DNA from 2 places in the Massilia sp. TWP1-3-3 genome. Region 2 is predicted to be linked to the other one. Evidence: predicted binding sites of a transcription regulator. Region 2 holds the regulator's gene; the other holds the start of a gene.
What was found. Region 2 encodes LexA, which represses DNA repair genes until DNA is damaged. Its sites were predicted from a motif close to ACTGTATNNNNATACAGT; they were not measured.
Positions count from the first base shown of each region.

Region 1 (4,211 bases), on a different contig from region 2:
CAACGGCCGCTACGGCCCAGGAAAGTCGAAATGAACATGTGTATTTAACTATAAGAAATAAATGGAAGGCGGATCATACCTTAACCATTGTTTAACAAATAACTTTTTTAAACCCAACGGTTAAAAAAAAGCCCGGAAGCTTGCGCGTCCGGGCCGATCATGGTTTTTTCGTTACTTTTATTACATCACGCCTTGGCTTCGCCGCCCAGCGCTTCGACCAGGTCGGTCATCAGCTTGGACAATTCGCCCGTCATCAGCATCATGTCATTGTCAAAACGCTCTTCATCGTTGCGCGTGCTGGCGTCGCTTTCCTTGATCACGTCCAGCGGCTTGATGCCCTTGATCGCCAGCGATTCGGTCAGCACGAACGAGATCTTGTCGTTCCACGTCATGGCAAGGCGCGTGCATTGCTTGCCGGCGGCGATGTGGCGGCGGATATCGTCCACTTCCAGCGCGTGCTTCACATAGCGCACGGCCGCCTTGCTCTCGCCGGTGGCGCGCAATTCGGTATCCTGGTCGACCGTAAAGCCGACCGGCGCCTCGTCCGTTTCCAGCCAGGCCGTCATCACGGCCACCGGCGAGCGCTGCACGCGCAAGCTTTCCAGCGGCATACGGTCGACCGCTTTCAACAGCAGCTTGATGACTTCATCGGCCTTGCCCGGGCTGGCCGCGTCTATCACCAGCCAGCCGTTGACCGGATCGATCCAGGTCCAGACATTGCTGCGGATGCTGAACGCGCGCGGCAGCAATTCGTCGGCCACGCGCTCCTTGAGTTCCTTCATGGCCTTTTTGCCCGGCGCGAAACCCTGGGCTTCTTCCATCTCGGCAGCCTTGGCCTTGGCGACCTGGTTGATCACCGAGCTTGGCAGCAGCTTTTTCTCGGTGCCCAGCAAGATCAGCATTTGTTTGTTGACCACGTGAACCAGGATGCCGTTGCCGCGCGGCGAATCCCAGCCTTGACGCAGCAATTCGTTGCTGTTGGCCGGCACGAAGCTCTGTGGCGCCAGCGCCGCTTCGAGTTGTTCAGGGGTAAATGCCCATGGTGCGGGCAGGCGATAAATCTGAAGATTCTTGAACCACATGTGCGTTTGCCTTGTTTCAGTCGATATTTCCAGCGGAACGACATTTTACACGGTCGGGTAGGCGAACCGGCAGGTGCGCTTGTCCAACTGTGGTGCCGTCGAATAACTTTTTAACGCATTCGTTGTTGACTTCACTCACACCGATGGGAACAGTTCCGCCTGCGCATTGCCGCCGGCATCAAGGCCGGACAAGTCGGTCAGCGTCGACATCCGCACGCCCAGCAGCCGGATCTTTTTTTCAAACGGGACGCGCCTCAGGCAGTCGCGCGCGGCCTTGAGGATGGTCAGCGGGTCAGCGGTGTTGCGCGGCAGCGTGATGTCGCGCGTGACGGTGGTGAAGTCCTCGAACTTGAGCTTGATGCCGACCGTCTTGCCGGCCAGCGCATGTTTTTTCAGGTCGTCGGCCACGCGCTCGCACAGCGCCTCGAATTTGGCCGACAGCACCTGCCGGTCCGTTACCACTTGCAAGTCGCGCTCGAACGTCACCTCGCGGCTGACCGACTTGGTTTCCGAGGTGGTGCGCACCGGGCGCTCGTCCACACCGTGCGCCACGCGCACCAGCCACGCGGTATAGACTTCGCCGAAGTGGGCGCGCAGCAGGTGCACGTCGGCGCCGGCCAGGTCGCCAATGGTGGCGATGCCCAGGTTGTTGAGCTTTTCGCGCGCCTTTGGTCCAATGCCGTTGATCTTGTGGGCTGGCAGCGGCCACACGCGCGTCTGGACGTCTTCGGGCGACAGGATGGTCAGGCCGTTCGGCTTTTCCAGGTCGGAGCAAATCTTGGCCAGCAGCTTGTTGGGCGCCAGGCCAATCGAGCATGACAGGCCCGTGGTGTGCGACACCAGTTCCTTGATTTGTTGGGCGACGGCGGGGGCGCGCGCGCCGAATTCGGTCAGGTCGATGTAGATTTCATCGATGCCGACGTTTTCGATGATGGGCGCCACGTCCGCAACGGCTTGCTTGAACATGCTGGAAAACTTGCGGTAGGCGTCAAAATCGGTTGGCAGCAAGATGCTGTCCGGGGCCAGCTTGGCCGCCTTCATGATGCCCATCGCCGAAAACACGCCGAGCGCGCGCGCCTCGTAGGTGGACGTGGTGACGACGCCGCGCCCGACATAGTCGCGCATCAGGGCGAACTGGCGCCGGCCGTCGGCCTGCACCACTGGATGCTGGTCGCGCCCGCCGCCGATGACAACCGCCTGGCCGCGCAGCTCCGGATACTTGAGCAATTCGACGGACGCGTAGAAGGCATCCATGTCGAGATGGGCGATGTAGCGTTGCGGCTCGCAGGCGGGGACGGGAGTGGGAAGGTTCACGATGGGGGCGAAGTACTGTGATTACATACAGTATCGCTTACCGCGCGCAATGTTGCAAGAGCTTGCCGTTTGCACCATCGTAGGGCGGAAAAGCGGCAGGCCTTATGCCCTACCTCAGGTGGCTGCGCAGGAACAGCGACACGCTGTCGGCAAACTCATCCACGCTGACCTTGGCCGCCTTGTACTTCCAGCGCTTGAGGTACCAGTCCTGGAACAGGGCCAGGATATGGGCGGCGATCAGCGTCGTATTTCCCTCGGGCAGCGGGCGCAGCTCGTCGAGCAACTGCGCGATCAGCGTCTGGATCGACAGCTCCGAGTTTTTCGCCATGTTGCGCTGGTCGAAATGGAGCACGCGCGAATCCATGTAGACGAAATAAAACCACGGCTGCAATATCTCGGACAAATAAATCGTCCCGCGCACGAGCGACTCGAGCCGCTCGCGCGGATCCTCGATGTGGGCAAACATGCGCGGCAGCTCGTAGGTTGTCTGGCGCACCACATCCTCGATCATCTCGGCCAGTTGGTCCTTGCCTTCGATATAGCCGTATAGCCCGCCCATCGACAAACCCGTCTCGCGGCACAGGTCGCGCAGGCTCATGGCGCGAAAACCCACCTCGTTGGCGAGCCGGAACGTCGCGACGAAGATTTTTTCCATGTTTTCAAGCGCCGGCTTGCGCCGCTTGACGCCAATGCGCTCGGCATGGCGGTCGACCAGATAGGCCCAGATCGTCTCACCGTTGAGCGGCGTCATGGTCTGGAATTGATCGAAGTCGAAACGTCTGGACTGGATACTTGCCATATTGCGCTCGCCGTGGCCTTAAGTTGGTTCCCAGCACGATTATATCGCTTTAAAACCACAGATAAGTTCTGGTCAGAAAAGAACGAGCGCACTTATTGCGCTGCGTCATGCTTTTTACGGAATAGGGTGCTAAATTCAAAAAACCGAGCGCTCGCTCTAATTTGAAACATAATTTCCAGGCTTGCATGAGCGGAAAGATCTGGTGAGCTCGGTAACACGAAGGAATGTGCGGCTTGAACCGCACAACTTCAGTTCCAGTAGTCGACTTCAATTCTAAAAAACCATCAGGAGACAAAATGAAGAATCGCTTTTGGAAGTGCGCATCCGTAGTCCTCGCAGCAGCGCTCGCCGTGCCTGCCCCATCCTGGGCACTGGGTTACACCCAGACCAAGTACCCCATCGTCCTCGTTCACGGCCTGTTAGGCTTCGACAACATTGGCCCCGTCGAGTATTTCTACGGCATTCCCTCATCGCTGCGCAGCGGCGGCGCGACGGTCTACACCACCAGCGTGTCGGCCGCCAACAGTACCGAAGTGCGCGGCGAACAGCTGCTGCTCCAGGTCAAGCAAATCATTGCCGCCACCCGCCTGGAAAAGGTCAACCTGATCGGCCACAGCCACGGCGGGCCGACCAGCCGCTATGTCGCCTCGGTGCGTCCCGACCTGATCGCCTCGGTCAGCTCGGTGGCCGGCGTAAACAAGGGCTCCAAAGTGGCCGACATCGCGCTTGGCCTGGTGCCGGGCGTGACCAGCACGCTGGCCAACGCCGTGGCATCCCTGCTCAGCTTTTTGTCGGGCAGCGGCGGCCTGCCGCAAAACGGCCGCGCCGCATTGACCTCGCTGTCCACCGCCGGCACCGCCGCCTTCAATGCGCGTCATCCGGCCGGCCTGCCGACCACGGCCTGCGGCGAAGGCGCGTATGTCGTCAACGGCGTGCATTATTTCTCCTGGAGCGGCGGCAAGAGCTGGACCAACGCACTCGACGCGCTGGACCCGATCTTCCTGCTCACCGGCGCG
Region 1 is NZ_JAFCWX010000011.1:194,378-198,588, reverse strand. It holds gene ACP7D4_RS13835 (PKD domain-containing protein) at 1-38, opposite strand, end outside; gene ACP7D4_RS13830 (recombination-associated protein RdgC) at 186-1,082, opposite strand; gene dinB (DNA polymerase IV) at 1,218-2,396, opposite strand; gene ACP7D4_RS13820 (TetR/AcrR family transcriptional regulator) at 2,506-3,195, opposite strand; gene ACP7D4_RS13815 (lipase family alpha/beta hydrolase) at 3,492-4,211, shown strand, end outside.
Region 1: dinB (DNA polymerase IV) is a predicted target of LexA. The motif match lies at 2,411-2,428, and genes of this name have one in related genera.

Region 2 (4,211 bases):
CGGTCAGGCGTGCTGGCATGATTTTGCCATTTTCCTGGACGAAGTCTTTCAGCGTGTCGACGTCTTTGTAGTCGACCTGTTCTACGTTCGCTGCCGTGAAGCGGCAGAATTTCTTACGCTTGAACAGTGGGTTCTGTTGTTTGCGTTTTTCTTTAAGCTTGAGCTTGTTCTTGTCGAATTTTTTACCGAATGCCATTTGAGGCTCCTGTATTTAAAATGTATCGTCGCTTAAGCGGCGGCACAGAAATCAATGATGTGAAACACCAGGCTTTTGCTGCTGCGGTTCTTCTTTGCCAAAAATCCCGTGAACTGGTGCGCTGCGCCTAATTCGGCCTGGCTGAACCTGCCTGAAATCTCGCCCGCTGCAACAGCGGCAATTTCAAACTCGGTCAGCCTGGGCACCCCTGCTTCGACCTGCTGCGAACTGTGCATCAGGGTGGCGGACACGATGGGCACGCCGGCCGGGGTGTAGCGCAACACATCGCGCTCGCCAATCAGGGCTACGAACTGGAGTTGATTCACCGAGGTGGCATCAATTCGCGTTCAGGACTTTCAAACAAAAAATTACGCTGCTGCTTGAGCTGGGGCTGGAGCTGCTGCGGCAGGAGCCGGAGCTTCCGAGCGGTGGCTCTTGGCTGCGTCTTCACGTTGTACCGATTTCATCATCGGCGATGGCGTGGTTTCAGCCTTCTTCATGCGAACGGTGAGGTGACGCAGCACCGCATCATTGAATTTGAACGCGGTCTCAAGATCAACCAGCGTCTCGTTGTCGCATTCGATGTTCATGCAGATGTAGTGCGCTTTTGGCAGCTTGTTGATCGAGTAAGCCATCTGACGACGACCCCAATCTTCAACACGGTGAATGGAACCACCGCGCGTGGATACGCTGGCTTTGTAGCGTTCGATCATCGCCGGGACTTGCTCGCTTTGGTCCGGGTGGACGATAAAGACGATTTCATAATGACGCATGCATAACTCCTTAGGGACGTTTAAACAGATGCCCACCTCGGCGTCAAGACGAGTGTGGGAAGGGAAAGCCGGCAATTATAGCGCGAGATGGCGCCGGCTGGCAATGCCCTTGTTGCTCCCTCAAAGTCCGGGGATGAAATCGTGGTCAAGAAGTCGGCTTGGGCAGCCTGGCATGGCCGCCGGCAAAGCCGATCTCTGATCGCGTGAGGCCGCCTGCAAGGGCTACTTCGCTGATGAAATCTTCTTCATTCGCTGAAATTGACACGTCAAAGTGCAAATAATTCAGGCAAAACCGCATTTAATACTTGCGCTGAGCGAAATACTGTACAAAAATACAGTCTGTTTATACAAACAGTCTCTTATACCGATGATCAAGCTCACACCACGTCAAGAACAAATCCTCAACCTGATCAAGGACGCGATCGACAACACGGGCTTTCCACCGACCCGCGCCGAGATTGCCAACGAACTTGGCTTCAAGTCGGCCAATGCGGCCGAGGAGCATCTGCAAGCGCTTGCGCGCAAGGGTGCGATCGAAATTTCACCGGGCACGTCGCGCGGCATCCGCCTGATCGGCGCCAGCCTGGACGTGATCCCGCTGGTGCCGGCCTCGCTGATGATGTCGCTGCCGCTGGTCGGGCGCGTCGCTGCCGGCTCGCCCATCTTGGCGCAGGAGCATGTGGAAGCCACTTACAGTGTCGACCCGGCGATGTTCTCGTCCAAGCCTGACTTTTTGCTCAAGGTACGGGGGTGGTCGATGCGCGACGCCGGCATCATGGACGGCGACTTGCTGGCCGTAAAAAAGGTCGATACGGCCAAGAACGGCCAGATTGTCGTTGCCCGGATCGGCGAAGACGTCACCGTCAAGCGCTACAAGAAAACCAACGGCATTATTGAACTGCTGCCCGAAAATCCCGATTTCAAGGTCATCCGCGTCGACCCTGAAACCGACGACTTCGCGCTCGAAGGCCTGGCCGTCGGCCTGATGCGCAGCTGGCACTAACAGCAACCATTCCCGCAATCTACCCCGGGGTAGATGTTGTTTGACTGTGGCTACTTGACCATGCGGTTGTGCTCGGCAACGTAGGCGTCGGTGGCGTCGCGCCAGACGGCGTAGTCGGCCAGCAGCAATTTGGAGGCGATGCGGGCTTCTTCGACGATGCGCGCCTGCACGCCTTCGAGGTGCGTGGTGGCGGTGGCCATTTCGTCTTTGGTGAGCAGGTCGGCAATGTCGGCAGGGATGCGCTTGGTTAGGGGCGTGGCGGCGTTGATGTTTTCAACAAAGCCGTTGTAGCACAGCTGCCAGGCCTGGACTTTGGCGGCGACGGCGGCAATTTCATCGTTCACTTTCGACATGGCCGGGATCCGCGGCACCGGACAACGGTACTTGCCTGACTTTAAGTCAGCACCGTCGTACTTCGACATCCAGTAAGCGATCTCTTCTTTGTGGGCTTCGCGCCGCGTCATCATCTCCAGCGCGGCAAGCGCCGTCTTGTTGCCCTTCGCGGCCGACTTCTTGAACCATGACTCGGCCTTGACCAGGTCCACGCTGCCGGCGTCGCCGTATAGATACATTTCGCCAACGTGCAACTGTGCTTCGGCGTTGCCGGCGTTGGCGGCCTTGGTAAATAACTGCAAGGCTTGCGGATAATCCTTCTTGGCAAAGAGCGCGTTCGCGCTCGACAGGTCATCGGCTTGCGCCGCGCCGCACAGCAACAGGGTCAGGCAGAACAGGGTTTTCTTCATGTGTTAGCAGTCTTGCGCAGTAGGATCAAGCCAAGATGATAAACCGGTTTTGCGCTTTCAGTTCAATCCGCTTCGCCATTGACGCGCATCATCCGGCGCCGCAGCGCGCTGCCGAACGGTACAGGCATGCGCGAGCCTGCACCTTTCACAGCGTCGGCCATCAGCCGCACCTCTTTCTCAGGGCCGGTAGTTGCGGCGCGCGGCGCGAATTGCGAGCAGCATCTCGGCCGCGCTCTGCTGCTTTGACAGCGCGCCCGGCGCCATGCCATACAGCAGCGCGTCGGGCGCAGCCGCTGGCTTGGGATGGCGCGCCGCTTCCACCAGCCCGCAGATCACGCCGGCATTGGCGGCAATCGCCACGCTATCAAATCCTGCAGCGCCATCATTGTCCGCTCCGTAGCGCCGCTTCATGTCGGCCAGCGCCTGCTTTGCGCCGAGCTGCACGCTGGCGATCAGTTTTCCGCCATTGTCGAAAATCTGCTGGTCGAACGGCATGAACAGGCGGCTCTCGCAATCGGTGTGCGCTGTTTCGATGGCAAATGCGGCGCCAGGCGGCTGCTTTTGCGCGATGCCCGGGTGGGCGGCATCGGCCTGATAGACCTGGTCGAAGGCACTCCCCTTCAAGCCTTTGACAACCACGCGCTCCAGGCCCGCGGCGCGCATGCCGGCGTTGACCTTGGCAAGCGTGGCTGCATCGGCCACGCTGTCGCTCGGCGCTGGAAAATAAGGACTGTTGATCGATTTGCGCCACGCGGCGTGCTGCCCGCGCATCTCGCCAAACAGCGCCAGCGCGAAAGCGGGCGGCTGCTTTTCCAGGCTGCTGAAGTCGTAATGCATGCGCGCCATGGTAAAGAGCTGCTTGCTGTCTTCGAGCTGGGCCGGATTGGCCGGGTCGGGGGCGACGAATTGCGCCTTGATCGCGCGCGCAGCGCGCTGGCCCTTGAGCGTAGGGCTCGACGCGGCCGCGCACGCGAGGAAAATGTCGCTCGGCTCGGGCCAGTTGTCGCTGTCGGCTCGCTTGAGCTGCTGCTCGAGCTGGGCGCTTACCTGGCGCGCCGGGCTGTTGCGCGAGGCGACCTGCACCCCGGCCTGGTCGAGCAGCGCGGTCGACGTTTCGGCATAAAAGCCGGTCTCGCAATCGATCAGGCGCGTGTCGTAGTTGTAGGCGGCGCGGCCCGCTTCGTCCGGCAGCCAGCCTTCGCTGCGGCTGCGCGGATAGCGGGTCGAGGAGGTGAGCAAGCCGTCGGTGCTGAAGACAAGCGACGTCAGGTGGATCGCGCGCGTATTGTCGGTGGCCGAGATCGGGAAGAACAGGTAATCGTCATCGGCGGCGTTGGCCAGCGGTGCGCCAACGAGCGCGATGAAGGCCAGTACACCTGCGGCAACTGGCCGTGCGGCGAAACGGAAAACGGTATTCGGGCAAAAAGGAATGATATTCTCCTGGGAGGAATGACAAGGTGCCGCCTTTGACAACGGACAATCTTGCCTAGAATAAC
Region 2 is NZ_JAFCWX010000013.1:38,527-42,737, forward strand. It holds gene rpsR (30S ribosomal protein S18) at 1-196, opposite strand, end outside; gene priB (primosomal replication protein N) at 229-522, opposite strand; gene rpsF (30S ribosomal protein S6) at 565-969, opposite strand; gene lexA (transcriptional repressor LexA) at 1,337-1,972, shown strand; gene ACP7D4_RS14890 (tetratricopeptide repeat protein) at 2,023-2,715, opposite strand; gene ACP7D4_RS14895 (hypothetical protein) at 2,893-4,188, opposite strand.